Regions from separate parts of the Paramagnetospirillum magnetotacticum MS-1 genome, predicted to be linked through region 1. Evidence: predicted binding sites of a transcription regulator. Region 1 holds the regulator's gene; each other region holds the start of a gene.
The links. The regulator LexA, encoded in region 1, represses DNA repair genes until DNA is damaged. The targets are predictions, from matches to a motif close to ATGTTCTANTTTGGTTC.
Positions count from the first base shown of each region.

Region 1 (9,664 bases):
CTGCGGCCTCGGCGGTGGTGGGCTTTCTAGCCATTCGCACCGCTGGCATCTACTTCATCATGGTGACCCTGGCCTTCGGCCAGATGGGCTATTATTTCTTCAACGATTCCAAGCTGGCGGGGGGATCGGACGGGGCTTACATCTACGTCAAGCCCAGCGTCGAGGCCTTTGGCCTCACCCTGATCAATCTGGAGAACAAGCAGGCCTTCTTCTTCACCGTGCTGGGCGCATTGGTGGCGGTCTATGCGTTACTGCGCGTGGTGCTGGCCTCGCCCTTCGGCCGTGTCCTGGCCGCCATTGGCGTCAACGAGGGCAGGGTGCGAGGCCTGGGCTTCAATCCCACCGCCTACAAACTGGTGGCCTTCACCATCGCGGGCGCCCTGGCCGGGTTGGCCGGATTCCTGGCCGCCACCCAATATGGCTTCGTCAGTCCCGCCATGCTGGGTTGGCATCAGTCGGGCCATGTGCTGGTCATGGTCATCCTGGGCGGCATGGGCACCCTGTTCGGTCCCGTCCTGGGAGCCTTCATCCTGGAACTGGCCCATTTCGGTCTGGAAGCGGTGACCGAGCACTGGCTGCTACCCATGGGCGCGCTGGTCATCGCCATTGTCCTCGCCCTGCCCAAGGGCGTGGCGGGCCTGCTTTTGCAGTGGTGTGGAACGAGTGAGGCCTTGGCCGAGCGCGGCGCCAATGAGGCGCCCGAAGCGCAGCGGAGGAGCCAAGGGAGCGAGAGCGACCGCCCGGCGCTTGAGGGACAAACAGAACCGGCCAAGAAAGGGGAGGGCGAGCCATGAGCGTCTCTCCCTTCCTTTTCGAGACCAAGGGCCTGACCAAGTCCTTCGGCGGCCTGATCGCGGTCAATGCGGTCTCCATCGGCTTCAAGGAATGCGAGGCCCACGCCATCATCGGTCCTAACGGTGCGGGCAAGAGCACCTTCGTCAACCTGCTGACCGGGCATCTCCCCGCCTCGGGCGGCCATGTGATGTACAAGGGCTCGGACATCACCCGCTTGCCCGCCCACAAAGTGGCGCGGCTGGGCATCGGGCGGTCGTACCAGAAGACCAATATCTTCCCCAGCTTCACCTGCTTCGAGAATTGCCGTCTGGCGGCGCAGTCGCTGCTGCCCCATTCCATGCGCTTCCTGCGCCCCGCCGCCGCCTATCGCGAGGTGTCCGCCCGGGCGTCCGAGGCCCTGGAGCGGGCCGGGCTGGCGTCCAGGGCGGGGCGCATGGCGGGGACCATGTCCTATGGCGAGCAGCGTCAGTTGGAGATCGCCATGGTTCTGGCCACCGCGCCCCAGGTTCTGGTCCTCGACGAGCCCCTGGCTGGCATGGGCAAGGAGGAATCCGAGGGCATGGTCCGTCTGCTGCAGGATCTGGCCCGCAGCTATACCCTGATCCTCATCGAACACGACATGGACGCGGTCTTCGCCATCGCCAAGGTGCTGTCGGTGATGGTCAACGGCACCTTGCTGGAAAGCGGGCCCTTGGACCAGATCCGCGCCAGCAAGGCAGTGCAGGACGCCTATCTCGGCGACGGGGCGGAGGCCTATTGATGGAACTCTTCCTCGAGGCTTCCGGCCTGCACACCTATTACGGCGCCAGTCATATCCTGCATGGCGTGGATTTCCGCGTCGGCGAGGGCGAAACTCTGGCGCTGATGGGCCGCAACGGCATGGGAAAGTCCACGCTGCTGAAAAGCCTGCTGGGCATCGTCACTCCCCGCCAGGGTAAGGTTTCGGTCCGGGGCAAGGATGTGACCGGCCAGGAGACCTCGGCCATCATCCGCCGTGGCATCGCCTATGTCCCCGAAGGACGCGGCATGTTCCATAACCTCACCGTGCGCGAGCATCTTGTGATGGCGGCGCGCAAGGGCGTGGACGGGCGGGACGACTGGACCTATGAGCGGGTGCTGGAGACCTTTCCCCGTCTGGCCGAGCGTCTGGACAATCTGGGCACCCATCTGTCGGGTGGCGAACAGCAGATGCTGTCCATCGGCCGCGCGCTCATGACCAATCCCCATCTGCTGATCCTGGACGAGGCCACCGAGGGCTTAGCCCCGCTCATCCGCCGCGAAATCTGGCGGGTGGTGCGCCATGTCAAGGAAACCGGCATCGCCACCATCGTGGTGGACAAGAATGTGGGGGTCCTCTTGGACCTCGCCGACCGTCATGTCATCCTCGTCAAGGGCGAGGTGGTGTTCGATGGCGGCCCACAGCAACTGAAAAGCGATTCGAGCATACTCGAACGGCATATCGGATTGTGACCGACAAAGCAGTCGCAAAATGATTGAGAGGAAGGAGAATACGTCATGACGTCCCCCAATGCCTCGTCCGAGCATGCGCTCGACATTCCGCGCGATTATAACGCCGCCACCTGGTTCATCGACCGCCACATCAAGGACGGTCGGGCCGACAAGGTGGCCTTCGTCGATGCGGATGGCAGCCACACCTATGGCCAGTTGGCCGAGAAGGTGAACCGGGCGGGCAATGCGCTCAAAGGTCTGGGCCTGCACATGGAGAACCGCATCGCCATGATCATGCTCGACACCGTGGATTTTCCCTCGGTGTTCTGGGGCGCCATCAAGGCGGGGATTGTCCCCATTCCGCTGAACACCTTGCTGACCACCGGCGATTACGGCTACATGCTGTCGGACTCCCGCGCCCGCGTCCTGGTGATCAGCGAGGAGCTGTTCGACAAGGTCGAGCCCATCCTGCCTGATCTGCCCACGCTGGAACATGTGATCATCTCGGGCAAGAACGGCCATGGCCACAGGCTGCTCTCCGACCTGATGGCGGCCGCCGAGCCCAAGCTCAAGACCGCCGAGACCACCCGCGATGATGTGGCCTTCTGGCTTTACTCCTCGGGTTCCACCGGCGCGCCCAAGGGCGCCGTTCACCTCCAGCGCGACCTGCCCGCCACCGCCGTTCATTACGGCCAGCAGGTCCTGGGCATCCGCGAGGACGACGTCACCTTCTCGGCGGCCAAGCTGTTCTTTGCCTATGGCCTGGGCAACGGCATGACCTTCTCGCTGCATGTGGGCGCCACTTCGGTGCTGCTGAAGGATCGTCCCACCCCCGAAGCGGTGATGAAGATCCTCAAAGATCATCAGCCCACCATCTTCTACGGCGTGCCCACCCTGTACGGCACCATCCTGGCCGATCCGCAGTACAAGCGCGAAACCTCGTCCACCCGCCTGCGCGCCTGCGTCTCGGCGGGCGAAGCCTTGCCCGAGGATGTGGGCCGCCGCTGGGAGGAACGCTTCGGCGCCGCCATTCTCGACGGTCTGGGTTCTACTGAAATGCTGCACATCTTCCTGTCCAATCGCCATGGCGAGGTCCGCTACGGCACGTCGGGCAAGCCGGTGCCGGGCTACGATCTCAAGATCTGCACCGATGACGGGCACGAAGTTCCTCAGGGCGAGATGGGTGAACTGGTGGTGCGCGGTCCCAGCTCGGCGGTGGCCTATTGGAACCAGCGCGAAAAGTCGCTCAAGACCTTCCGTGGCGAATGGACCCATACGGGTGACAAATACTACGTGGATGAAGACGGCTATTACCGCTATGCCGGTCGTGGCGACGACATGCTGAAGGTCGGCGGCATCTGGGTCTCGCCCTTCGAGGTGGAGGCCGCGCTTATCTCCCACGAAATGGTTCTGGAAGCCGCCGTGGTCGGCGAGGCCGACGCCGAAGGCCTGGTCAAGCCCAAGGCCTTCGTGGTCCTGGCGCCCGGCGAGACCGGCTCGGAAGTCCTGAAGGAACAGCTTCAGGCCTATGTCAAAGCCAAGCTGGCGCCCTACAAATACCCCCGCTGGATCGAATTCGTCGAGGCGCTTCCCAAGACCGCCACCGGCAAGATCCAGCGCTTCAAACTGCGGGGCAGCTTGGCGCAGATGTAGGGAGCCGCCTAACGTTTAAGGTCTTTGTGGGCTCCGCCCACACCCGCAAAGGGCCTTGGGCCCTTTGATCCCCTTCATCGGAATGGGGTCCAGGGACTAAGTCCCTGGCGGGTGCAGGGCCGGGCCCTGCAGTTAACGCCGGGGAGGCTCGGTCCTTAGCCCTATCGACATTCCCGGCGCCCCGGCTCACACTGAGCGCTCGTTAATCATGGTCGGGGGCTTTCCATGCGTAAGCTGCTTATTGGTGCCGGTGTTGTGGTGACGGTGATCATCGGGGCGGCGGTGTTCCTGCTGTCGTCGCTGGACTCCATCGTCAAGAAGGTGATCGAGGATGTGGGCTCCCAGGTGACCGGGGTGAAGGTTTCCGTCGGCGCGGTGAAAATCTCGCTGTCCGAGGGCAAGGGCTCCATCGCGGGCCTGACGGTCGCCAATCCGCCCGGTTTCTCGTCGGATCCCGCCATCCGGCTGGGCGAGATCGCCCTGGCGCTCGATACCGGTTCGCTCAACAAGAACCCCATCGTGGTCAAGGACATCACCGTGGCCTCGCCCTTCGTGGCCTATGAGATGGCCTCAGGCGGCAGCAATATCGACGCCATTCAGAAGAACGTGAAGGCCTTCACCGCCAAGCATGGCGGCAGCGATGCCAAGGCCGAACCCGCCAAGACTGCTTCCAAGGACGAAGAAAAGAAGCTGGTCATTGAGCGTCTGGCCATCACCGGCGGTCAGGTCAAGTTGGCGGCGGGCGGCATTCCCGGCGCCGAGGGCACGGCCAAGCTGGGCGATATCGTGCTGACCAATATCGGCAAGGATTCGGGCGGCGCTTCTTCCGCCCAGGTGGCCCAGAAGGTCATGGATTCCCTGGTCAATGGCGCGCTGAAATCCGCCACCAGCTTCGGTAATCTGCTGGGTGGGGTCGGCGACAAGGCCAAGGCCCTGGTTCCCGGCGACGCGGCCGGTGCGGTCAAGGGCCTGTTCGGGAAGTAGGATCGGCTGAAGAAAAGGCCCCCCGGATCGCATGGTCCGGGGGGCTTTGCTTTGAAGATGAAAGAAAAGGCCGCGGAGTGCTGCCCTGCACCCGCCGGGGACCTGTCGCGTCGTGTCTTTTTAGTCTGCCCGACTTGAGGCTGTACCACTTTGCCTCGTCGTCCCGGGCTCGACCCGGGACCCAGGAGTCGCGAGCAGTAACGCTTGATGTTGCTCCCCCTGGATCCCGGCTCAAGGCCGGGATGACGGTGAAATGGTGTTGATTCAGCTTGCTTCAGACAAGCTCTAAGTCCCTCGACCCATTCCCAATAATCCAAGGGGATCAAAGGGCCTTGGGCCCTTTGCGGGCGTGGGCGGAGCCCACAGAAACTACCCCAGCACGACCTGATTGGCGCCGCGCAGGCGGGACAGGGAATTGCCCAGACGGGACCATTCCTCGAATCTGCGCCTTGCGTCGGCCTCGGCCTGGCGGCGCGAGACGCGGCCCAGATAGGTGACGCTCATCTCGGCGCGGCCGTCCTGGGCCGGATTGCCATCGGCGGTGAAGCCGAAGCGAAGGGGGCGAAAGCTTCCCATTTCAGTAGCTCCGAAGCAGGCCGACGAGGCGGCCCTGGACCTTGACCCGGTCGGGGGGCAGGACGCGGGTCTCATAGGCCTTGTTGGCGGGTTCCAGGGCGACCGAGGTGCCCTTGCGGCGCAGGCGCTTCAGCGTCACCTCGGTGTCGTCCACCAGGGCGACCACGATGGTTCCCGTTTCGGCGCTGTCGCAGGAGCGGATGACCACGGTGTCGCCGTCATTGATGCCAGCCTCGATCATGGAATCGCCCTCGACGGTGAGCGCGTAGTGATTGCCGCTGCCCAGCATGGAGGCGGGGATGTCGATGCTGCGGGAGTGATCGCTCAGCGCCTCGATGGCGGTACCGGCAGCGATCTTGCCGTAAAGCGGCAGGCTGACCGAGTCCGACGGCACGGCCACCGGCGCGCCCACCAATTGCTGGCTGGCGAAGCCGCCCTTGATCACATTGGGGGCAAAGGCCTTTGCGGGTGGCGGCAGGGTCTGGTCATGGCGGTTTTCCGGCAGGCGGACCACTTCCAGGGCGCGGGCGCGGTGGGCGAGGCGGCGGATGAAGCCGCGTTCCTCCAACCCGGTGATCAGGCGATGGATGCCCGACTTGGACTTGAGGTCCAGTGCGTCCTTCATCTCGTCGAAGGAGGGGGAAATTCCGGTGGCGCGAAGCCGTTCGTCGATGAACATCAACAATTCATATTGCTTGCGGGTCAGCATCGCGGTTTTCCCCCTTCCGTGAGTCTGTTCCGGGAACAAAGAACAAACCATCTGCTTTTGTTCTATTCGCGTTCCTCCTGATGGTCAAGGGGAATTTGCACGGATGATTCCGTTTTGTTTCCCTAAGAGCCTGGGGAACTCAGAGAACGGCGGGCAGCGGAATGACCTGCACCATGTCGCCCATCTGGGCGGTGGGGGCATGGGGGGGGCGCACCACCAGACAGGTGGCCCGCGCCAATCCCGAGATGACGGCGCTGTCTTGCTGTTCGAAGGGCAGGGCCACCACCAGACCGTCATCGGTGCGTTCCAGGGTGCCGCGCATGAATTCCATGCGGGCGTCATTGGGCGGCAGATCGCGGCCCAGCAGGGCATTGATGGCCTGGGTGACGGTGGACCGCCCGGTCAGTGCCCGGATGGCGGGCTCGAGGAAGATGATGGCGCAGACCATGGACGAGACCGGATTGCCCGGCAGGCCGAGAACGGGAATGCCCTTCATGTCGCCGAACATCAGCGGCTTTCCCGGCCGCATGGCCACCTGATAGAAGCCGAGATTCATGCCCGCGCTCTTCAGCGCGTCCTGCACCAGATCATAGTCGCCCACCGAGGCGCCGCCCGTGGTGACCAGCATATCGGCGCCCGCCGCCGCCTTGATCATGGTGTCCAGCGAATCCCGGGTGTCCTTGGCGATGCCCAGATGGATGGCCTCGGCGCCCAGCGCGGTGACCATGGCGGCCAGACCGGGGCCGTTACTGCCGACGATCTGGGAGGGGCCGGGCTGATCACCGGGCAGGACGATCTCGTCACCGGTGGACAGGATGGCGATACGGGGCTTGCGGCGCACCAGCAGGTTGGGAATGTTCATGGCCGCCGCCAGACCGACGGTGCGCCCGCCCATGACCGTTCCCGCCGGAATCAGCATGTCGCCAGCCGCGAAGTCGAGACCGGCGGGGCGCACATGGCGGCCCGCAGGAGCGGAGGTCAGGATCTCGATGCGCTCGGCGTCCCGGCGGGTGTTCTCCTGCATGATGACGGCGTCGGCGCCTTTAGGCACCGGGGCGCCTGTGAAGATGCGGATGCATTGTCCAGGCCCCACCGTTCCGGTGAAGGCGGCTCCGGCGGCGGATTGGCCGATCATCTGGAGGGTATGAGGAACCTGGGCCAGATCCTCGGCCCGGACCGCATAACCGTCCATGGCCGAGACCGCCACCGGCGGATGAGAAACGCGCGCCGTCAGGTCCTCGGCCAGGATGCGGCCCGTGGCCTGGGACAGGGAAATCACCTCGGTGCCCACCGGCTTGATGCCGGTCAGCAGGGTTTCGCGCGCCACCTCGACGGAGATCATTCCTTGGCCTCGTAGATGCCTGATTTGCCGCCCGATTTGTGAATCAGGCGGATATTCTCGATGCGCATGGATTTATCCACCGCCTTGCACATGTCGTAGACGGTGAGCGCCGCCACCGAGACGGCGGTCAGCGCCTCCATCTCAACCCCGGTGCGTCCTACCAGCTTGCAGGTGGCTTCGATATGGACGGCCGAGGCGTCGGTATCAAGGCTGAGCTCGACGCCGACCGAGGACAGTGCCAGCGGGTGGCAGAGCGGAATCAGGTCGGGGGTGCGCTTGGCGCCCATGATCCCGGCCAGTTGGGCGACGCTCAGTACATCGCCCTTCTTCATGCCGCGCGCCGCGATCAGGGCCAGGGTTTCAGGCGCCATGACCACCGAGCCACGCGCCACCGCCACACGGGCGGTTTCCGCCTTGGCCGAGACATCGACCATGACGGCATTGCCGTCCGGGTCGAAATGGGTGAGGCCATCCTTGGTCGTGGGGGCGCCCATCAGGTGGCCGGACCCGCGCCAGCCAGCAAGATCTTGACCGCCTGTTCCACATCGGGGCGACGCATCAGGGCCTCGCCGATCAGGAAACGCCGGACACCCACGGCGGCCATGCGGCGCAGATCGCCAGGACCTTCCAGGCCGCTTTCCGAGACGACGATCTTGCCCTCGGGGATCAGAGGGACCAGACGCTCGGTGGTGGCCAGATCGGTCTTCATGATCTTGAGGTCGCGGTTATTGATGCCGATCAGCGGGGATTTGAGCTTCAAGGCCCGCTCCAGCTCGGCCTCGTTATGGACCTCGATCAGCACATCCATGCCGTAGCCGAGCGCGATGTCTTCCATCTGGCTGAGCTCGGCATCGGTCAGCGAGGCGACGATCAGCAAGACGCAATCGGCGCCCAGCGCGCGGGCTTCGACGATCTGGTAGGGATCGACCATGAAGTCCTTGCGCAACACCGGGATGTCGCAGGCCGAGCGCGCGGCGCCCAGATCGGCGTCGGTGCCTTGAAAGAACTTCTGATCGGTCAGCACCGACAGGCAGGCGGCCCCGCCGCGCTGATAGGCGCGCGCCAGGAATTCCGGCTTGAAGTCGGCGCGGATCACACCGGCCGAGGGCGAGGCCTTCTTGATCTCGGTGATCAGGCCCCAGCCGATTTCGGCGACCTTGCGGTCCAGGGAAGCGGCGAAACCGCGTGGCGGCGCCTGATCCTGGGCGCGCTTCAGCAGTTCCTGGATGGGGCGTCGGCTCTTCTGTTCGGCAACCTGTTTGCGTTTTTCGGCGCAGATGCGGTCGAGGATGGTGGGGGTGGCGTTCATGGTGTCAGGCCGTCCGGTTGGTGATGGCGATCATGCGGTCAAGCACGGCTTCGGCCTCGCCCCGATCGATGGCCTGTTCCGCCGCGCGCGCACCCTCGCTCAAGCTGCCGACCTTTCCGGCCACCACCAGGGCGGCGGCGGAATTTAGCACGACGATATCGCGATAGGCTCCCTGTTCCCCTTTGAGGAGGCCTTTGAGCGCGGCGGCATTGGTGGCGGAATCTCCGCCCTTCAGATCGGCGGCGGCGGCGCGCTTGAGCCCCACCTCCTCCGGCGTCACGGTGAAGAGGCGGACCTCTCCCCCTTTGAACTCGGCCACCTTGGTGGGGCCGGTGGTGGTCAGTTCGTCCAGGCCGTCGCTGCCGTGCACCACCCAGGCATGCTCGGCGCCCAGGCGGCCCAGCACACGGGCCAGCGGCTCGACCCAGCGCTCGGCGAAGACGCCCACCACCTGACGGGTGGTTCCGGCCGGATTGGACAGCGGCCCCAGCAGGTTGAAGATGGTGCGGGTCCCCAATTCTCCCCGCGCACCGGCCACATGGCGCATGGCGTTGTGGTGGCGCGGCGCCATCAGGAAGCCGACCTTGTTCTCCCACAGGGTTTCGCGCACCAAAGCGAAATCGGCGTCGATATTGACGCCCAAAGCGGTCAGCACATCCGAGGCGCCCGATTTGGACGACACCGCCCGGTTGCCGTGCTTGGCCACGGGCACGCCGCAGGCGGCGACCACGAAGGAGGCGGCGGTGGAGATGTTGTAGGTCCCGGCCTCGTCGCCGCCCGTGCCGACGATGTCCACGGCGCCGGGCGGTGCTTCGATCTTCAGGGCCTTGGCCCGCATGATGCGCGC
Region 1 is NZ_JXSL01000024.1:50,284-59,947, reverse strand. It holds gene CCC_RS07005 (branched-chain amino acid ABC transporter permease) at 1-794, shown strand, start outside; gene CCC_RS07000 (ABC transporter ATP-binding protein) at 791-1,555, shown strand; gene CCC_RS06995 (ABC transporter ATP-binding protein) at 1,555-2,265, shown strand; gene CCC_RS06990 (benzoate-CoA ligase family protein) at 2,311-3,897, shown strand; gene CCC_RS06985 (AsmA family protein) at 4,123-4,881, shown strand; gene CCC_RS06980 (hypothetical protein) at 5,251-5,457, opposite strand; gene lexA (transcriptional repressor LexA) at 5,459-6,166, opposite strand; gene CCC_RS06970 (molybdopterin molybdotransferase MoeA) at 6,306-7,508, opposite strand; gene moaC (cyclic pyranopterin monophosphate synthase MoaC) at 7,505-8,002, opposite strand; gene trpC (indole-3-glycerol phosphate synthase TrpC) at 8,002-8,817, opposite strand; gene trpD (anthranilate phosphoribosyltransferase) at 8,822-9,664, opposite strand, start outside.

Region 2 (9,664 bases), on a different contig from region 1:
TCGACGGCGAGTTGGATCTCGCCATGCGCGAGGCCGACGTGGCCATCCGCATGATGCCGCCGCGCCAGCCCGACCTGATTCAGCGGCACCTGTTGTCCATGAACTACGCGGTCTTCGCCTCGCCAGCCTATATCGAGAAGTACGGCATGCCCAAATCCGCCGACGATCTCGACAACCACCGCATCATCGTCTATGGCGACGACACCCGGGTTTCGGCCCCGGTGTCCAACGTCAACTGGCTGCTGGAGGCGGGTGCCTCTCCCGACCGGCCGCGCAAGCCGGTGCTGGAGGTCAACAACATCTACGGCATCTACCGCGCCGTCAAAAGCGGGCTGGGCATCGCCGCCATGCCGGAATATCTGCGGGGCGAGGCCGAGGCCCTGGTGCATATCCTGCCTGAATTGAAGGGCCCCAAGGTCGAGGCCTATTTCGTCTATCCCGAGGAATTGCGCCATTCCAAGCGCATCACGGTCTTCCGCGACTTCCTGCTGAGCAAGATCGCCGAAACCGCCTGATCCGGTAGAAACCCTATCCGAAAGCATAAGGCATGCGCCAATCGCATGCCTCTGTCCTGCTTTTTGGTGTGGTTCAACCCCATCCCATGCCTTACACAAGTACTCGCAACTTGCTGCACCGCAGCAGGTCCCGAGTTCGGCGGTTTCCGCCACATTGTTCCCAGGTTTCGTACCTGGGTTCCGGGTCTTCGGACCCTACGTCTCCTAGACGTGAAGCCTCCCTGTTTGACTTTACCCCCCGGTGCATAACCGGGGGGTTTCTTTTTGTCGGAAAGGCTGGGGTTTTGCGGCACAGCGCTTTTCGGATAGTGCCTGCGCAGGCTGATGCTTTACTTCCCACGTGGCATAGAAGTGGCAAAAAAGATTTTGCGGAACCACGCTTACCTACCGCAGACCACGGAGCGCCTTGTCCCATGGCTCCGCCTCTTATCGCCCCTTGTCGATATTGCGGCCATGACCGCCTGTTGCTATGGTTTGGCACCGGCTGACCGGCCGCGCCGTCCACACTGGCGAAGCCTTCGGGGCAGGTTCTGATTACCATCCTGACACTCTCTTTCGAGGCGCTCAGGGCTAAGTGGACACGCCTTTCTCCAGCGCCGAGAGGGAGGATGGTATGCGTTTTCATTTCCCCAATCTCACCCGCCCGAAGAAAGCCGCGAAGCACCTGTCTGCGGTGTTTCCGGACACTCCTCTGTCCAGCAGCCAGCAGGCCGTCGCCGTGGCCTGTGGCTACCGTGATTGGCATGAGCTTGAGGTCAGCCACGGCGCGACCGAGCAGACCATCCTGGACGAACACTTGGCCGAGGACGCCTTCCGGGAACGGGCCATCGCCATGTCGCGCAGCTTGGCTGTGTCGTTGAATGCCCATGACGGCGACGTGCAGGCCGCCTTGCCCGAGATGAGGCTAACCGGCAACCGGACCTTCACCCGTGATGACCACGAAGCGATCCGAACGGCTTGCTGGCGGGCTGGGCCAATTCCCTGGAAGGTAGGTCGCCATCCCGGGGTGATCTTTCGCATCAAGAGCGCCGGTTTTTCCAAAACCGAACCCCATTGGTGGCGCAAATCTAGTGGCGGCGTGCGCTATCTCGACCACTCGACCGATAACAGCCTAGTTGCCACATTCGAGGCCGTCGTCCCGCGTACCCGGATTGCAGATTTTGTGCCCCGGCGCTTGTGGCTGCCTTACGGCTGGATGGACATGGAAGATGGGAGCCGGGTGCTATTTTCCCGCGACTATCTGCCGCTCTGGCGCATCGCCTACGGCAAGGTCGAGCGGGTCAAGCCGACGACCAAGGTGTATTCGTACCGAGAGCGGCATTGGTTCCGGGAAGGGGATGGGCCTTGGTCCTATGGCCCGGCCAGAGAAGCCGCCGAGCGGATGCTCGCAGACTATGGCATCGCGGCATTCCCGCGGCTGGCGGACGTTCTGCCGATCTTGGCCCAAGACGAGCACACAGACGTCAAGGGCGCCGCCAATATCCTGGATGGCATGCGAAAGCTGGTTTAGGTTCAACTTAGCGGGAGAGGCCTGTCACGGCCTCACCCGGTCGCCCGCGATCATCGTCAACCACTGCGACAGGTCGAAACCGGCAGTGCGGGGGCCATCATTCCCAGGCAGACGTCAGTGTATGATCTGCTGGCCCGGTCGCAGGCGAGCATCGACCAGCGGGTTCGGTCAGTTCGTCGGGCAAGCTACGGTCGAAGAGCCCGCATTGACGGCCCTCATTGACTCTGACGTTCTCTCTATGTTCTTATTTATGCCCATTGATGAGCAAGGCGCCTCCCATGCGCAAGCCGAACACCCCGGAACGTCTTTATCTCGATTTTGACGGCTTTTTCGCGTCGTGCGAACAGTTCGCCCATCCCCATCTGCGTGGAAAGCCCATCGGCGTCGTCCCCTTCGCCGGGGCGGTCAATACCTGTGTCATCGCCTGTTCCCGCGAGGCCAAGAAGCGCGGCGTCTCCAACGTGATGATGGTGAAGGACGCGCTCAGACTCTGTCCCGACCTGATCCTTCAGCCCCAGAACCCCGATCTTTACCGCCGTGCCCACAATGCCCTTCTATCGGAGATCGCCATGGTGATTCCCATTGATGCGGTAAAGTCCATCGACGAGCTGACCTGCCGTCTTGATCCCAGCCAGCAGCAAGATCCGTTGGCGGTTGGCGAGGCGATCAAGGCCCGCCTGCTCAAGCTGGTCGGCCCCTGGATCAAGTGCAGCCTCGGCTATGCCGCCAACCGGCAACTGGCCAAGATGGCCTGCAAGGCGGGCAAGCCGGACGGAAACATGCTGTGGCATCCGGACGACATGCCAGGGCCGCTCCTCAAGATTTCCATCCGCGACGTGCCCGGCATCGGCAAACGCATCCTGCACCGCCTCTGGGATGCCGGTATCGTCGAAATGACCGACCTGCTGAATGCGCAGCCCAAGCAGATGCGCGCCATCTGGGGCAATGTAACGGGAGAACGTTTGTGGTACGCACTGCACGGCTACGACATCCAGGCCCAAGCCTCGGAGCGCGGCATGTACGGCCATGGCCGGGTGATGCCGCCCGATCATCGCACCATGGCGGCGGTCAAGCCCATCTCCCGCCTGTTGCTGGTCAAGGCGGCGCGGCGGATGCGCCGCGACGGCTGGTCGGCTGGCCGCCTGTTTCTCTGGCTTGGAATGTGGGACGACTCGTGGAGTGGCAGCGCCTATCTGCCTGCCATTTCCGACGATCCCGGCATCTTGGACGCATTGGAGGAGATCTGGGCCAAGGCTCGGGCGGACCTTCCCCGCCGGGCCGTCATCGCGCGCATTGGCGTCACCTTGGGGGAACTGAGCCGCACCGAACGGCGCCAACTGGATTTGCTGACCAATGACGAGCCGGTGCGAAAGCGGCTGGAGACGGTCACCGACGCCATCGACCGATTGAACCGCCGCTATGGCCGCACCGTGGTCAGTGTCGGCCCGTGGGTAGCGCCGCCGGGCGATCATGCCGGAGGCAAGATCTCGTACACCCGCATTCCGCGGGCAGAGGATTTCTACTGATGAACTGGAAAACGGAAAGCCGCCTCTCGGATCTCGACCCGGCCACTCAGATCGAGGTGACCTGCCGACGGTGCGGATTGACCCGCTACATGACCCCGCGCGAGATCATGACGCGCCCGCGGCTGCGCCAGGCTACCCTGGATATGGCCGAGGCGGCCCTGTCTTGCGCGGATCGCTACTGCAAGGGGCGGGTGCGGGTCGCCTTCGTCCACGACGACCTGAACGAACCCTTCGTCGGTGGCCTGGCGTAAGGCGGGCATGCTCCGCTTGCGCCTCCTGGGTTCCGGGGGCGCCCAGGACCCAGGAGACAATATGCCTCGGACGAAGCCGAACTGGCGCTAGTGACTCTTTGCCGCGGGCGGGGTTGATTGGGCCTTGGCTTTTTCCTGCACCGTTCGCTCGCGGATTTCGTCCGCCGCCTCGATGGCCTTGCGGCGCGAGCCGTCGGGGTCGAGGGCGTCCAGCGCTTCCGTGTCGGAATCGTCGCTGCCCATCTTCTTGCGCAACAGCTGAAGCGCCGACTTCTGTTTTTCGATCTCCGCCTGGGCCTCGGTCAGGTGGTGTTCGGCATGGACATAGGTGATGCCCATTTGCACGCCGGAGCCCAACGCGATCACCACCGACAGAACCCACAATATTCGGCTGGAAAGCAGCAGGCTGATGGAGGCGGCGACGATGGCGATCTCGGCGGCCACCTGCGCCTTTTCATAGCCTTCGGTGGCTTCGAAATGAGCCTCGATCAGCGGCGTATAGCTCTTGGACCAGGCCGAGGCGATGCGGCGCTCCTTGCGGTAGTCCAGCGCCAGCGAGATATAGCGCATCTTCTGCGCTTCGGTGACCGAGTCCGGGTCCTCGCGGCGCAGGCCTTCCACCTCGTTCATCATGGTGCGGTAGCGGGTCGAGGCGGCGGCGATGGTGTTGGAGACCTGGGTCTGCTGGATCAGCGCCCGCGTCGTCTCATTGCGCTCCGCCCCCACCCAGGCGGCACAGACGGCCACCAGGACGGCGATCAGACCCATGGTGACGCCGATCCGCTTGTTCATGCCGCCATGGTCGGCGCCACCGTTCTCGTCGTGATGAGCATGTTTGGCGTGCTCGATCTTCTCGGCGATTTCCATCCGCTCCGTCATCTGCGTCATGGTCTTTGGGTCTCCCTGCGGCGAAGACGGCAAATAGACCACGAACAAAGGGCCATACGCCAGAGGGATAGCCCGTGGTCAAGGGAGGTTTCACCGCACCGGATTGCCCGATGGAAGGACCGGAGGCTTTCTTTTGGGGTGGGCTGCCTCCCCCTCCCGCGCTATAGTCCGGTTATGGGAACATATGGTGATCACACGCCGACAGTCTGCCGGGATTGCGGGGCTTCAGGAGCGGAAAGCGGTGTCTGTCCCGCCTGCGGGTCAGAACGGCTGGTGCGCCATGCCGAGCTTCTGGATCTTTCCATCGCCCATATCGACTGCGATGCCTTCTACGCTTCGGTGGAAAAGCGCGACAACCCGTCCCTGATGGACAAGCCGGTGATCGTCGGCCATCCGGGCGGACGGGGCGTGGTGACCACGGCCTGCTATGTGGCGCGCAAATTCGGGCCGCGCTCGGCCATGCCCATGTTCAAGGCGCTGGAACTGTGCCCCCATGCCGTGGTCATCCCCCCCAACATGGCCAAATACAAGCAGGTCAGCGCCCATATCCGCGCCCTGTTCGAGAAAGCCACGCCCCTGGTGGAGCCCTTATCCCTGGACGAAGCCTATCTTGATCTGTCGTCCGGCATACGTCTGGTGGAGCGCCCGGCGGCGGTTCTTCTGGCCCGGCTGGCGCGGGCCATTCGCCGCGAGGTGGGAATCACCGTCTCGGTGGGCCTCAGCTACAACAAGTTCCTGGCCAAGATGGCGTCGGACCTCGACAAGCCCGAAGGCTTCTCGGTGATCGGCCGCGAGGAGGCGGCCGCGTTCCTGGCGCCGCGCCCGGTGACCGCCCTGTTCGGCATCGGCCAGGCCACGGCGGCGCGCATGGCCCGGCAGGGCATCACCACCATCGCCCAGCTTCAATCCCTGCCCGAGGCGGAATTCATGGCGCGCTGGGGCAGGTTCGGGCGGCGTCTGGCTGGCATGGTGCACGGCATCGACACCCGCGCCATCAATCCCGACCGCCCGGCCAAGAGCGTGTCCACCGAGACCACCTTCGCCCGCGACATCTCCGACGCCAAAGCCCTGGCCGAGGCGCTGGCACCCCTGGCCGAGGGCGTGGCCCGGCGCCTGGAGCGCGCACGTCTGGCGGGGCGCACCGTGGTGCTCAAGCTCAAGACCGGTGATTTCAAGCTGCTGACCCGCCACCACCGGCTGAGTGATCCCACCGGGCGGGCGGAGATCATCCTGCGCGCCGGTCTGGCCCTTCTCGATCGTCAGGCGGATGGACGGGCCTTCCGCCTGATCGGCATCGGCATCACCGACCTTTGCCCGGCCGAGGACGCCGACCCGCCCGATCTGTTCGGGCCGCGACCCGCCTAGGGCAGGAACTGCGGGGCCAGGGACTGCATTTTCGGCCCGGCGGTTTCCGACTTGAAAGCCATCATCCACAGATCAAAGGATTTGGGCCTGCGGCCGCCAATGACATTGGCGAATCCCGCCCCCTGAAGGCACTGGTCCAGCACCGAATAGGTGAAGCCGCATTTATGCGCCATATAGGCATTGCCCTGGGCGATCATCCCACGGTGCCCGTAGAGAATATCCAGCGGACTGATGGGACCGGCGGGCGAGTCGTAAAGCGGCTCGAGCAGCCGGTCGGCGACCACCGCCTCGCAGACGCTTTGCAGGTCGGGACAGGTGATGACCAGAAAGCCGTCATCCTTCAAGACCCGGTGAAACTCCCGCAGGGCCATGCCGACCTCATGGGGGAAGACATGCTCGATATTATGGCTGGAATAGACGGCATCAACGCTTGCGCTGTCCACCTGACGCATATCGGTGAGCGTGCCGAGGATGTCGGGGTGCACGCTCTCATCGATATCGAAGCGGATTTCCTGCCAGTCGTCGCTATCGAACCCCTTCAGCCCGCTTTTGGTCTGGGGGCCGCAGCCCACATGGAGAAATTTTCTGCTCATGGCGGGTATCCAGTGGTTCAACGCTGCGGCACGGGGGATTCCAGGAATTCGGCGACCGCCTGATAGAGCTGCTTGCGATTCTTTTCCATCAGGGCCGCATGGGTGGCCTCGCCCACCATGACATAGCGCTTGTAGGGCGAGGAGGTGATCTTGTTGAACAGCCTCATGCCCATGGAGGGCGGCGCCTCGGCGTCCCATTCCCCCTGAATCACCAGGGCGGGGACGGACAGGCGCTCGGGGTTCCAGCGCGGCTTGCCCGAAGCCCAATAGCGCATGGTGTCCAGCACCACGCCGTTGGGAGCGCGCACCGTATTGGGCACGGCGGGCTCGGCATCGCTGGCGATGGTGGCCTTCAGCCAGTCGGCGAAGACCGCCTTGGACAGGGTCGCGTCGCGCTTGGCCTCGGGCACCGCCTTTAGCCAGATCTCGCGGGCGTCGCGCGGATCGACCTGACGCCAGGCGGGAACCCGCGCCAGATCGGCGTCACTGGGCGGCGTCACGTCACGCAGCCATTGCGGCGCGTAAAGCACCAGACGCTCCACCTTGTCCTGGGAGGTATTGGCGAAAGAGCCCGCCAGGGTCGCGCCCCAGGACCAGCCCACCAGGACGATGCGCTGGGAATTGCGGCGCGACAAGATGAAGTCGACGGCGCGGGTGACGTCGTCGACGGCGTCGGAGGTGTCGACCACCGGGGGATTGGCCTCGGGCGTCTGGCTCATCTCGGGCGGATGGCCCGACTTGCCGTAGCCGCGGATGTCCAGGCTGTAGACGTCATAGCCCCGCGCCGCCATCCAATCCATCCAGCTTTGGCCGTCCACGGGCATGTCGAAAGAGGAATGGGCGGGATAGGTGGCGCCGTGCAGGAACAGCACCGTCTTTTCCGGCTTCACGTCGTACAGCGCCGCCGGATGCTTGTTCCGGAGATAGAGATTCTGACCCGGCCATTTACTGGCGATCTTGAATTCCTCGGTCACCGCCTCGGCGCTGGCGGGCAGCGACGCGCCCATCAGCATCACCGCCGCCACGACCAATCCCCATCCCCGAGCCATCATCGCCTTCATTCCCCGTCCACTCCCCAATTGTTCATGCAACCCCAGCCCCCACGGGCAGCCGCACGGTCACTACCGTACCCTGACCGGGCAAGGATGCCAATTCCACCCTTCCGCCATGCAGATCGACAAAGCGCTGGACCAGGGCCAGACCGATGCCGGAATCGTCGTCGCTCTGGCCGGCGGGCAGCACGTCACGGCGCCCGCCCGCGGCAAAGCCGCCGAACAGCCTTTCTTGCTGTTCGTCGGAAAGGCCGGTGCCGGTGTCGCTGATGGTCAGCGCCAGTTCTGTTGGCCGCCGTTCGGCCCGCACGCTGACCTTGCCGCCCGAAGGCGTACGCTTCAAGGCATTGCCCAGCAGGTTGAACAGCACCTGACGCAAGCGGCGTTCGTCGGCGACGATCCAGCCGATCTCCAGCGGGCAGTCGAAATCCAGGTGGACCTTCTTCTCGCGCACCCTTTCGCGCACCAGCCCCAAGACCCCCGACAGCATGGGGTGGATATCGACGGTATCGAGTTCCAGGGCCATCTGCCCCGCCTCGATGGCGGCCAGATCGAGAATATCGGAGATCAGCGACTGCAACCCCTGGCCCGCCTCGGTGATGCCGCGGGCATATTCGTGCTGGCGCTTGTTGAGCTTGCCGAAATACTCGGCGGCCAGCATCTCGGAGAACCCGATCACCGTGGTCAGCGGCTTTCTGACCTCGGCCGAGACATTGGCGATGAACTCGCTTTTCAGCAGATCGGCGGCGGCCAGGGCCTCGTTCCTCTCGCGCAGCGCGCGCTCCACCCTGGCCGAATCGGTGACGTCCAGCCAGGTCAGCAGCATGGCCCCGTCGGGCAGCGGCACCGAGGCGAAATCCACGATGGAATCGTCAAGCCGCTCCACCCGTCCGCTTTGGGGCGCACGGGTATTGAACAGAGCCACCAGACGTTCGCGCACTTCCGGCCAGACCGAGGCGCGCTCGGCGCCGCCTTCGAAATAGGGCCGGTGGGCCTCCACCAGCTCGTTGAGATGGGGCTCGGTCTCCAGCAGGGTGACCGGCAGATTCCAGATGCGGGCATAGGCGGGATTGAACAGACGCAGGCGGCCATCGCCCCTGAACACCGCCACGCCCTCGTGCAGGTGGTCCAGGGTTTCGCGCTGGACGGCGAGCGCGGTGTTGAAAGAGCGCTCCAGCGCCAGGGTGTCGGTCACATCCTCATAGGTGAAGATCAGGCCGCCATAGGGATGGGCGGCGATCATCCGGCGCAGCGTGCGGCCATCGGGCAGGTGCAGCAGGGTCTCGGCGGCATCGATCAGGGAGATGAAGCGTTTGAGTTCGTCTTCCTTATAGGCGCGGTAATCGGCCACTTCGGGCAGAAGGCGGCGTTCGCGCAGCGAATCCAGCACCGCGCCATAGGTGGGCTGGGCCTGCAGCCACTCGGCCTCCAGCCGCCACAGCCGGGTGAAGGCGGTGTTGAAGAAGGTCAGCCTGGTATCGGTGGAAAAGATGGCGATGGCGGTGGCCAGATGTTCCAGCACCTGGGCATGGGCGCTGGCGTGGCGCGCCAGTTCCACCTGCAGATCCTCGATGCGGGTCAGGTCCAGGGCATAACCGGCGGTCAGCAACCCCCCGTCGGCGGCCTCGAACGGCGCCTCGGTGATCTCGGTGAAGCGGCGCTGGCCGCCCAAGACCAGATGGAAGGATTCGGCGCGGGGCTCGCCTGCCGCCCGCGCACGGGCCGCCAGGGCGCGGGCCTCGCGCACCGAACCGTCGGACGCCAGTTCGATCTGCCCTGCCACCGCCGCATGGGGCGAGGCCACGTCCACCGCCCTGGCATAGGCCCGGTTGACGTGAAGCAGGGACAGATCGTCGTCACGCACCCAGACGGGAATGGGCAGCACGCCCAGCAGACCGTCGATGCGCTCTCGCTCGGCCGCCAGCCCGGCCAGACGGGTGGCCAGTTCGGCTTCAAAGGCGGCC
Region 2 is NZ_JXSL01000030.1:270,392-280,055, forward strand. It holds gene CCC_RS13785 (LysR family transcriptional regulator) at 1-515, shown strand, start outside; gene CCC_RS21285 (hypothetical protein) at 1,129-2,025, shown strand; gene CCC_RS13795 (Y-family DNA polymerase) at 2,304-3,551, shown strand; gene CCC_RS13800 (hypothetical protein) at 3,551-3,802, shown strand; gene CCC_RS13805 (DUF4337 family protein) at 3,890-4,690, opposite strand; gene CCC_RS13810 (DNA polymerase IV) at 4,865-6,055, shown strand; gene CCC_RS13815 (class I SAM-dependent methyltransferase) at 6,052-6,648, opposite strand; gene CCC_RS13820 (alpha/beta hydrolase) at 6,666-7,709, opposite strand; gene CCC_RS13825 (sensor histidine kinase) at 7,732-9,664, opposite strand, start outside.
Region 2: a site for LexA is predicted at 2,253-2,269, ahead of CCC_RS13795 (Y-family DNA polymerase). Genes of this name have one in related genera too.

Region 3 (9,664 bases), on a different contig from region 1:
GCGACAGCAGCGAATACGAGAAAAAATAATCTTTTGATGATCATCGACGAACCTCATCGAGAATAAATTATCCACTGATGGTGCAGTTTCGCCGCGATCTTTGCAATTCATGAAAGTTGTATACTTTTGGCCGCGCCGCCACAAAAGACGGTTTGGCCAAAAGTTTTTCTCGTATTGCTGCTCAGGCCGCCCGGCGTCCGGACAAGGCCTCAAGATGGGCAAGAACGGCGGAGGCAGTTTCCGGATGTGCCAGGGCGGCGTCGATGATCGCCGCCACATAACCGGCCTTATTTCCGCAGTCGTAGCGGGTGCCGAGGAAACGGGCGCCGTGCAGGCTTACCTCTCCCAAAGTCCGGGCGATGGCGTCGGTCAGCTGGATCTCGCCGCCCGCGCCGCGTTCTCTGCGCTCCAGGGCATCGAAGACCGAGGCGTCGAGGATATAGCGGCCGATCACCGACAAGGTGGAGGGCGCCTCGGCGGGTTTGGGCTTTTCCACCATGCCCCGCGCCCGGATCAGACGGCCCTTTTCCTCGATGACGTCCAGGATGCCGTAGCGGTCCACCTGATCGGCGGGAACGTTTTCCACGGCGATCACATGGCCCCGGGTTTCGCTCCACACATCCACCAGCTGCTTCAGGCAGCCGGGCTTGCCGAGGATCAGGTCGTCGGGCAGCAAGACGGCGAAGGGTTCGTCACCGATGACGGGGCGGGCGCACAGCACCGCATGACCGAGGCCCAGCGGCGCGGGCTGGCGCACGCAGGTGATGCTCACCCCCTTGGGGCAGGTGCCGCGCGCGATGTCCAGCAGCTCGGTCTTGCCCCGGGCCTCCAGCGAGCGCTCCAGCTCGGCATTGCGGTCGAAATGGTCGGCCAGCATCTCCTTGCCACGGGCGGTGACCAGGACGATCTCGGTGATGCCCGCCTCGGCGGCTTCCTCCACGGCATACTGGATCAAGGGCTTGTCCACCACCGGCAGCAATTCCTTGGGCAGCACCTTGGTGGCGGGCAGAACGCGGGTGCCCATACCGGCAACGGGAAGAACGGCTTTGCGGATCATTTCGGGGTCTCTTCAAGAGAGAGGTTGCGATGACGGGGATCATCGCGCCCCAAAACGGCGGAGTTTTGTTCCGATTACGGCAAAACCGGGGCGCATTTCCATGGATCAGGGATGCGCGAAGGGACGAGTCACTTCGCAAACCTGTTACCCCTCATCCACCAGCGCCAGCAGGCGCTTCAGCCCCTCGCTGCCCAGGCCCAGCATCTCCAACTGGGTGATGGTATTGGCCAGATAGTCGCGGCAGGGGCCAGCGGTGCCGTGGCCCTGGCGGATCAGGGCGGCGCGTTGATCTGGCGTGGCTTGGGCCAGGTATTGGGGATGGTCGCGCCGGGCGACGAAGGCCCAAGCTTGGACCTTGCGTCTATCGTCCAGGACGGCGGGAAGGAAGCGGGGCTCGTAGACGCCTGTGGGCATTTCGCGCGAATAGATGCGGGCCATGACCTCGGGCACCTTGATGGCCGCCACCCGGAAGGCCCGGCCCCGGCACGACCCGCCCCGGTCCAGGCCCATGACCAGACCGGGCCTTTCCGCCGTGCCGCGCCAGAGAAAGGACAAGATGCACATGGCGCGGTGATAGCCCGAAATTTGGGCGGTGCGGGTTTCCTCGTGTTCGAAGTCCGGGTTCCACATGAGCGAGCCATAGGCGAAGACCCATAGGTCGGTGCCTTGCCTCCAGCCCGCTGTCGGGTTAGACCTTGTGACCGGTTCTGGAGTCGCGATGCCCATGCCCGTCCGTTTCCGTCTTGCCGCCCTGATCGCCGCATTCCTGGCCCTGGCCGGGTGCGGCGGCTATACGGCCTATTGGTTCCATGTGGCGGGGCAGTTGCGCAAGGGGATAGAGGACTTCGCCGCATCGCGCCGCGCCGATGGCTGGCATCTGGATTACGGCCCCGTCGCGCTGTTCGGCTTTCCCGGCCAGATCGGTCTGGATTTGGGCGCGCTCAATCTCTCCACGCCTTCCGGGCTGGCCTGGAGCAGCGACGGCGTGCGTCTGCGGCTGCCCGGCCTCGACCCGATGGGGCCGGTTCTGGATCTGGGGACCAGCCATACTCTGGCCATGGGAAACGAGTGGCGCGGCATCGTCACCACCACCGGGGCGACGGTGCGGCTTCGGGTGGATGGCGACGGCGATCTGCACGATTTCGCATTCGAGGCGGGCCGCCTGGCGCTGGAACAGCCCGGCGCGGGGCCGTTGACGGCCGAGCGTCTTGCCATTCGCTATGAATGGCTGAACCCTCCCGATCCCGGCCATGAGAAACCCTCGGCCGGTTTCGCCCTGAACGCCCAGGGCGTGGAGATGGGCCTGCCCGCCGATCTGCCCTTCAACCGCCGCCTGGATCTGGTGCGGGTGGAGGGGCGCATCATGGGCACCATTCCCGATACGGCCCCGCTTTCCGCCCTGGCCGCCTGGAGCAATGCTGGCGGCACCGTGGAACTGGACAAGCTGGCGGTGGACTGGGCGCCGCTCAGCCTGGAAGCCGACGGGACCTTCGCCTTCGACCCCATGCTTCAGCCTCTCATCGCCACCACGGCCCGCATCCGCGGCTGGAAAGAGGTGGTGAGCCGCCTGGTGGAAGCCAAGCTGATGGAGCCGGGCATGGCCTCGGCCGCTGAAATCCTTCTGGCCATTCTGGCGCGTCCCGATCCCCAGGGACGCCCCACCCTGACCCTTTCCGTCACGGTGCAAGATGGCGATCTCTATGCCGGGCAGGTAAAGCTTCTCCGGCTGCCGCCCTTGCCCATCACTCCCCCCGGACCCGGAGCCCCGCCCCCATGAGCAATCTGCCCGTCCAGTCGTTTCAGCCCCCCTTGCGCATCCTGATGGGGCCCGGCCCCTCCGACGTCCATCCCAGGGTGCTGGCCGCCCAGGCGCGTCCCACCATCGGCCATCTCGATCCCGCCTTCGTCGGCATGATGGATGAACTGAAGGGCCTGTTGCAGGCCGCCTTTCGCACTGCCAACGAGATGACCTTCGCGGTGTCCGGCCCCGGTTCGGCGGGCATGGAGGCCTGCTTCGTCAATCTGATCGAGCCGGGCGACACGGTGGTGGTCTGCGTCAATGGCGTGTTCGGCGGGCGCATGAAGGAGAATGTGGAACGCTGCGGCGCCCGCGCCGTGGTGGTCGAGGATGCCTGGGGCACCCCCGTCGATGCGGGCAAGGTGGAAGAGGCCCTCGCCGCCAATCCAGGCGCCAAGGCCCTGGCCTTCGTGCATGCCGAAACTTCCACCGGCGTCGAATCCGACGCGGCCATTCTGTGCGCCCTGGCCCATGCCCATGGGGCCCTGACCATCGTCGATGCCGTCACCTCGCTGGGCGGTATTCCGGTCCTGGTGGACCAGTGGGGCGCCGATGCCGTCTATTCCGGCAGCCAGAAATGCCTGTCGGCGCCGCCCGGCCTGTCGCCGGTCACCTTCTCGCCCCGCGCCGTCGAAGCGCTGAAGGCGCGCAAGACCAAGGTGCAAAGCTGGTTCCTCGATCTTACCCTGCTCACCGCCTATTGGGGCGGCGGGGCTAAGAGGACCTATCACCATACCGCCCCGGTCAATGCGCTCTACGGTCTGCACGAATCCCTGGTCATGCTGCACGAGGAAGGCCTCGACGCCGCCTGGGCGCGTCACCGCGCCATGCACGAGGCCCTGCGCGCGGGGCTCGAGGCCATGGGTCTGGGCCTGCTGGTCGCCGAAAAATCCCGTCTGCCCCAGCTCAACGCCGTCACCGTGCCAGACGGCGTGGACGAGGCCACTGTGCGTGCCCAATTGCTGGCTCGCTTCGGCCTGGAAATCGGCGCGGGCCTCGGCGCCCTTGCGGGTAAGGTGTGGCGCATCGGCCTGATGGGCCAAAGCGCCACTCCCAAACACGTCATCACCTGCCTTACCGCCCTGGAAGGCGTGTTGGGCGACAAGGTCAAGGCCGGTGCCGGTCCAGCGGCGGCGTCCAGGCTGCTGTTCGGGTAGATTTCGCTGCGCGAGCGGGCTTGGCCCGCACCCATCGGAGGCAAAAGCCTCCGAACCACCATTTTAAATGTCAATGAAGTGATGGAGGGTCCGGGAGGCTTCTGCCTCCCGGTTGGGGTCGGGGCGAAAGCCCCGTTACTCTTCCGGCGCCCTTTCCTTCCCCAGATCCCGGTAAAGCCCCTGCGCTTCGGGGGCGGGGCCGCGGCGGGTGCCCGGAGCCAGCACCTCCACGGTGCGGATATAGGGTCCTGCGGGAAAGGCCACCCGGTCGCCGGGCCTGACCCCATGGGCGGGCTTGGTGACAGGAGCGCCGTTGAGGCGCACCGCGCCGCTCTCAACCACGTTTGCAGCCAGAGCGCGCGACTTGAAGAAACGGCAGAAGAACAGCCATTTGTCGAGGCGGATGGAGGTTTCCATCCAGACGCCCCTTTTAATCAAAAGGGAGGTTTGGAGGCATCGCCTCCAACCGGGGCCGCGGGGCGGGAGCCCCGCATCTCGTCCTCATCCGCACTTGGAATAGCCGCAGGATGTGCAGGTATCGCAGCCTTCCGAGCGCAGCAGGGCGGGCTGGTTGCATTTGGGGCAGTGGCGCAGCCGCGTCTCGCCGTTGACCACCTTGCGCTCCTCGCCATAGCGGTCGTCGCGGGCCTCTACCGGTTCGCGCGCCGCCTTGGGGTCGGGCAGGAAGCCGATGGCGATCATGTGGCGCTCGATGACTTCGCCGATGGCGGCCAGCAGCGAGGGGACATAGCGTCCGCCCACCCATTGGCCGCCTCTGGGATCGAACACCGCCTTCAGTTCCTCGACCACGAAAGCCACGTCGCCGCCCCTGCGGAACACCGCCGAGATCATGCGGGTCAGCGCCACCGTCCAGGCGAAGTGCTCCATGTTCTTGGAATTGATGAACACCTCGAAGGGCCGCCGCCGTCCGTCCTGGATGATGTCGTTCAGCGTGATGTACATGGCATGGTCGGAATCGGGCCAGCGCACCTTGTAGGTGGAGCCGGGCAGCGCCTCGGGCCGGTCGAGCGGCTGGGTCAGGTGGACGATGCCGGAATCCAGGGGATCGGTGTAGCGGGTGCGGGTCTTCTCCAGCGGCAGTTCGGGCTCGGCATCGTCCTCGGGCCTGGCCTCCTTCTTGACCTCCAGCACCGAGCCGGTGATGTCGTTGGGGCGGTAGGTGGTGCAGCCCTTGCAGCCCAGTTCATAGGCCTGGGTGTAGACGTCCTTGAAGGCGTCGAAGGAGATATCCTCGGGCACGTTGATGGTCTTGGAGATGGAGGAGTCCACGTATTTCTGCACGGCGGCCTGCATCACCACATGATCGCCGGGGGTGAGTGACAGGGCGTCGACGAAATAGGTGGGCAGCGGCGCGTTCTCGCCCCGCAGACGGCGGAACAGGCGATAGGCGTAGTCGCTGACCTCCTCCTCGCGTCGCGTGCCGTCACGCTGCAGCACGCCGCGGGTATAGGTGAAGGCGAAGACCGGCTCGAGGCCCGACGACACATTGTCGGCGAATAGCGAGATGGTGCCGGTGGGCGCGATGGAGGTCAGCAGGGCGTTACGGATGCCATGGGTGCGGATGGCCTCGATGACATCGGAATCCAGCCCCTGGATGGTCTCGCCCGCCAGATACTTCTCGGCATCATAAAGCGGGAAGGCGCCCTTCTCACGCGCCAGTTCGGCCGAAGCCAGATAGGCCGAGCGGCGGATGGCCGCCATCCAGGTCTCGGTCAGGCGGATGGCTTCGCGCCCGCCATAACGCGCTCCGCACAGAATCAGGGCATCGGCCAGACCGGTGATGCCCAGCCCGATGCGGCGCTTGGACAAGGCTTCGTGACGGTGACGATCGAGGGGGTAGTTGGACACGTCGATGACGTTGTCCATCATGCGCACGGCAACGCGCACCAGCCGGTCCAGCTTATCGAGATCCAGCCTTGCCCCGTCCTCGAAGGGCCGGTCCACCAGGCGGGCCAGATTGAGCGAGCCCAGCAGGCAGACGCCATAGGCGGGAAGGGGCTGTTCGCCGCAAGGATTGGTGGCGTGGATGTCCTCGCAATAGGAGAGATTGTTCAGCCGGTTGATGCGGTCGATGAAGATCACGCCCGGCTCGGCATAGGAATAGGTGGCGCGCATGATCTTGTTCCACAGTTCGCGCGCTGGCAGGCTTTTATAGGTGACGCCCTTGAAGGTCAGCTCCCACGGGCCGTCTTCCTTGACCGCCTGCATGAAGGGGTCGGTGACCAGGACCGAGAGGTTGAACATGCGAAGCCGCCCGGCTTCGCGCTTGGCGTCGATGAAGGCCTCGATATCGGGATGGTCGCAGCGCATGGTGGCCATCATGGCGCCGCGGCGCGAGCCCGCGCTCATGATGGTGCGGCACATGGCGTCCCACACATCCATGAAGGAGAGCGGGCCCGAGGCGTCGGCGCCCACGCCCTTGACCGGAGCGCCCTTGGGACGCAGCGTCGAGAAGTCGTAACCGATGCCGCCGCCCTGCTGCATGGTCAGGGCGGCCTCTTTCAGGTGCTCGAAGATGCCCGCCATGTCGTCGGGGATGTCGCCCATGACGAAGCAGTTGAACAGCGTCACCTTGCGGTCGGTCCCCGCGCCCGAGATGATGCGGCCAGCGGGCAGGACCTTGAAATCCTCCATGGATTCGAAGAAGCGCTGTTCCCAGACGGCGGGCTCGGCCTCGGTCGCCGCCAGACTGCGCGCCACGCGCCGCCAGGTGTCCTCGATGGTGCCGTCCAGCGCCGTTCCCTCGGCGGACTTCAACCGATACTTCATGTCCCAGATCTGCTGGGAAATGGATGCCACCTGCGTCATGGACCCGTCTTTCCTCTCCCGCCCTTTTATCAGGGCTCACCGCGCTGATTTTAGGGCTTCGGGGCGGGGGGAATCAATGGAAAGCGTTCTTTTTTTGTACTAACAGGCTTATCCCGATGCCGCGCCCCGTCAGATCAAGCAATGCTGGCTGTGGCGGCACTTATCCCCGTTATGCACAGAGACACGGCCTGGGGGCTGATTTTCAGCCTCATCCCCATCCACAGACTTATCCACAGAGGGCGGGACTTTCCCTCCCCCCGGTCTTGTGGGTCACAGGCCGGGATGGCGTTCCCGCGCCTCGGCGATCAGGCGGTCGCTGGCGGTCTCGATGCGGCTCTCCAGCTCGGCCATGAAGGCCTTGCGGTCCATGCCCGGCGCGATGGGTTCCAGCGCCTCCAGGGTCAATGTGCCGGGCTTCTTGGCAAAGCCGCGGCGGCGCCAGAACAGCCCGGAATTCAAGGCAATTGGTATGACCGGTACCTTCAGCGCGCCATACAGCATGGCCACGCCCGAATGGTAGGGCAGCTTGGCGCCCGGGGCGGCGCGGGTGCCTTCGGGGAAGATCACCACCGGGCGGCCTTCGGCCACCGCCTCCTCGGCGCCCTTGACCATGGCCTTCAGCGCCTTGGTGCCCGCCGAGCGGTCGATGGCGATCACGCCCGACTTGCCCAGGTACCAGCCGAAGAAAGGTATCCACAACAGCTCGCGCTTGAGGATATAGGCCGGGTCGTTCAGCAGCAGGTGGAAAACGAAGGTCTCGAAGGCCGACTGGTGCTTGGACGCGATGATCAGCGGTCCCGTGGGCAGGTTCCCCGCACCGCGCAGCTCCCAGGACAGGCCAGCGATCAGGCGCAGCGCGCCGAGCATGCCCTTGAGCCACAGGCGCACCGCCGGTCGCATGGCCTTGCGGGGCATGGCCAGCAGCGGCAGGTAGAGCAGGGACAGAACCAGGGTCCAGACCCAGGTGAAGAGGATGAACAGGGCGGAGCGGAGAACGGTCACGGCTTCCTCTCGGATTTCTTAGGGATAAACAGCGGCCGGGCCAGCGCCGCCAGATATTTGGTGTATTCCACCGCCAGCAGATGGGCGGTGCCGGGCCAGCGCCACCACTGGTCGCGCTTGAAGGCGTCGGGAAAGACCGGGTGGGCGATGATCTGGGCCTCGGGCAGGGCGCGGCGCAGTTCCAGCAAGGCTCGGCGCATGTGATAGGCCGCCGTCACCAGCCGCAGCGACGAGAACCCCTCACGCCGCATCCACGCGGCGGTCTCGACGGCATTGCCCACCGTGTCGTCGGCGGCATGCCCCAAGGTGATGCAGCACCGCACCCGCTCGGGCGAAACATGGGCCTGACGCAGCAAATCGGCCAGATCGACGCCCTTGTGCACGCCCGAGACGAACAGCATGCGGCCCCGGCCCGCCTCAAGAAGCGCCAGGCCGGAATTCAGCCGCTCGGCCCCTCCGGTCAGCACCACAACCGCATCGGTGACGGTGGCGTCGTCCTCCGCCCTGATGCCCAGATCGGCGGCGAACCAAATCAGCCCACCGCCCCAGGCACCGAACAGGGTGCCCGCCGCCACCATGAATCCGATGGCCAGGCGGCGCAACGCGGCCCGGCTCATGGCATCTTGGCCAGGGTGCCGTGGACGGTGAGCCGCGCCGTCAGCATGGCAAGAAGCGCGGCCAGCAACGGCAGCAGGCCGATGGCCACATAGCCCAGAACCGGCAGGCTGAGGCTGGGCAGAAAGCCGCCTTCCAGCCTCTTGGCCGCCCAGCCGATGGCCGTCAGCGCAGGCACCGCCAGCCCCAGCCCCATCAGCCCGCCGCCGATGCCCAAGGCAAAGGCGCGATCGGCGAATTGCCGGGCCACGTAATCGTCATGGGCGCCGATCAGATGCAAAACCTCGATGATGCCGTGATGCACCGCCATGCCGGTGCGGGTGGCATAGACCACCGTGGCCGAGGTCACCATGCCGATCAGCACAACCACCAGAATGGCCAGCCATTGCATGGTGCGCGACAGATTGATCAGACGTGACAGCCAGACCCGGTGATCGTCCAGCGAGGCGCCGGGCACGGCGCGCGACAGACGCAGCGCCACCTCGGTTAAATCGATGCGCGATTCCGGGTCGATGGTGACGTCGATCAGGCGGGGCAGCGGCATGTCCTGGACCATCTCGGTATTGCCCAGCCAGGGCTCCAACAGCGCCAGGGTGCGCTTCTTGTCGAAGGCCTTGACCGCCAGCACGCCCGGCACCTTGCGCATCACGTCGATGGCCGAATGAACCCGCTCCTCGGTCACCGCATCGGCATTTTCGCCGCCCGCCGGAAGAACCTGAACGGTCAGCGTGCCCGACACGTCGCGGTCCCAGCGCTCCATCACCGAGCCAATGACAAAGGCCCCGGCCACCGCCATGGAGGACAGAAACACCATCAGCGCCACCAGCCAGGGCAAAAACCGTGACGTGGCGTCACCGGCCAGGGGCAGATCGGAATGGCGGCGGCGAAACAGCATCACTCCGTCTCCAGATCGTCCGCCGCCGGTTCATGGTGCAAGGTCGTCACCATGCCGTGCTCGATATGCAGGCGGGGAAGATGGGCGAAGCGCCGCACCAGCAGCTCGTTGTGGGTCGCCACCACGATGGTGGTGCCCAGCTTGTTCAACTCCTCGAACAGATACATCAGCCGCATGGCGATGTGATCGTCCACGTTACCGGTGGGCTCGTCGGCGAGAAGAAGGTCGGGACGCCCGATCACCGCCCGCGCGATGGCCACGCGCTGCTTCTGCCCGCCCGAGAGCGTCGAAGGCTTGGCCCCCAGATGGTC
Region 3 is NZ_JXSL01000030.1:1,015,220-1,024,883, forward strand. It holds gene galU (UTP--glucose-1-phosphate uridylyltransferase GalU) at 182-1,057, opposite strand; gene CCC_RS17325 (gamma-glutamylcyclotransferase) at 1,202-1,783, opposite strand; gene CCC_RS17330 (DUF2125 domain-containing protein) at 1,776-2,834, shown strand; gene CCC_RS17335 (pyridoxal-phosphate-dependent aminotransferase family protein) at 2,831-4,012, shown strand; gene CCC_RS17340 (RNA-binding S4 domain-containing protein) at 4,148-4,429, opposite strand; gene CCC_RS17345 (adenosylcobalamin-dependent ribonucleoside-diphosphate reductase) at 4,514-6,841, opposite strand; gene CCC_RS17350 (lysophospholipid acyltransferase family protein) at 7,112-7,843, opposite strand; gene CCC_RS17355 (YdcF family protein) at 7,840-8,460, opposite strand; gene CCC_RS17360 (cell division protein FtsX) at 8,457-9,353, opposite strand; gene ftsE (cell division ATP-binding protein FtsE) at 9,353-9,664, opposite strand, start outside.
Region 3: a site for LexA is predicted at 6,925-6,941, ahead of CCC_RS17345 (adenosylcobalamin-dependent ribonucleoside-diphosphate reductase). Genes of this name have one in related genera too.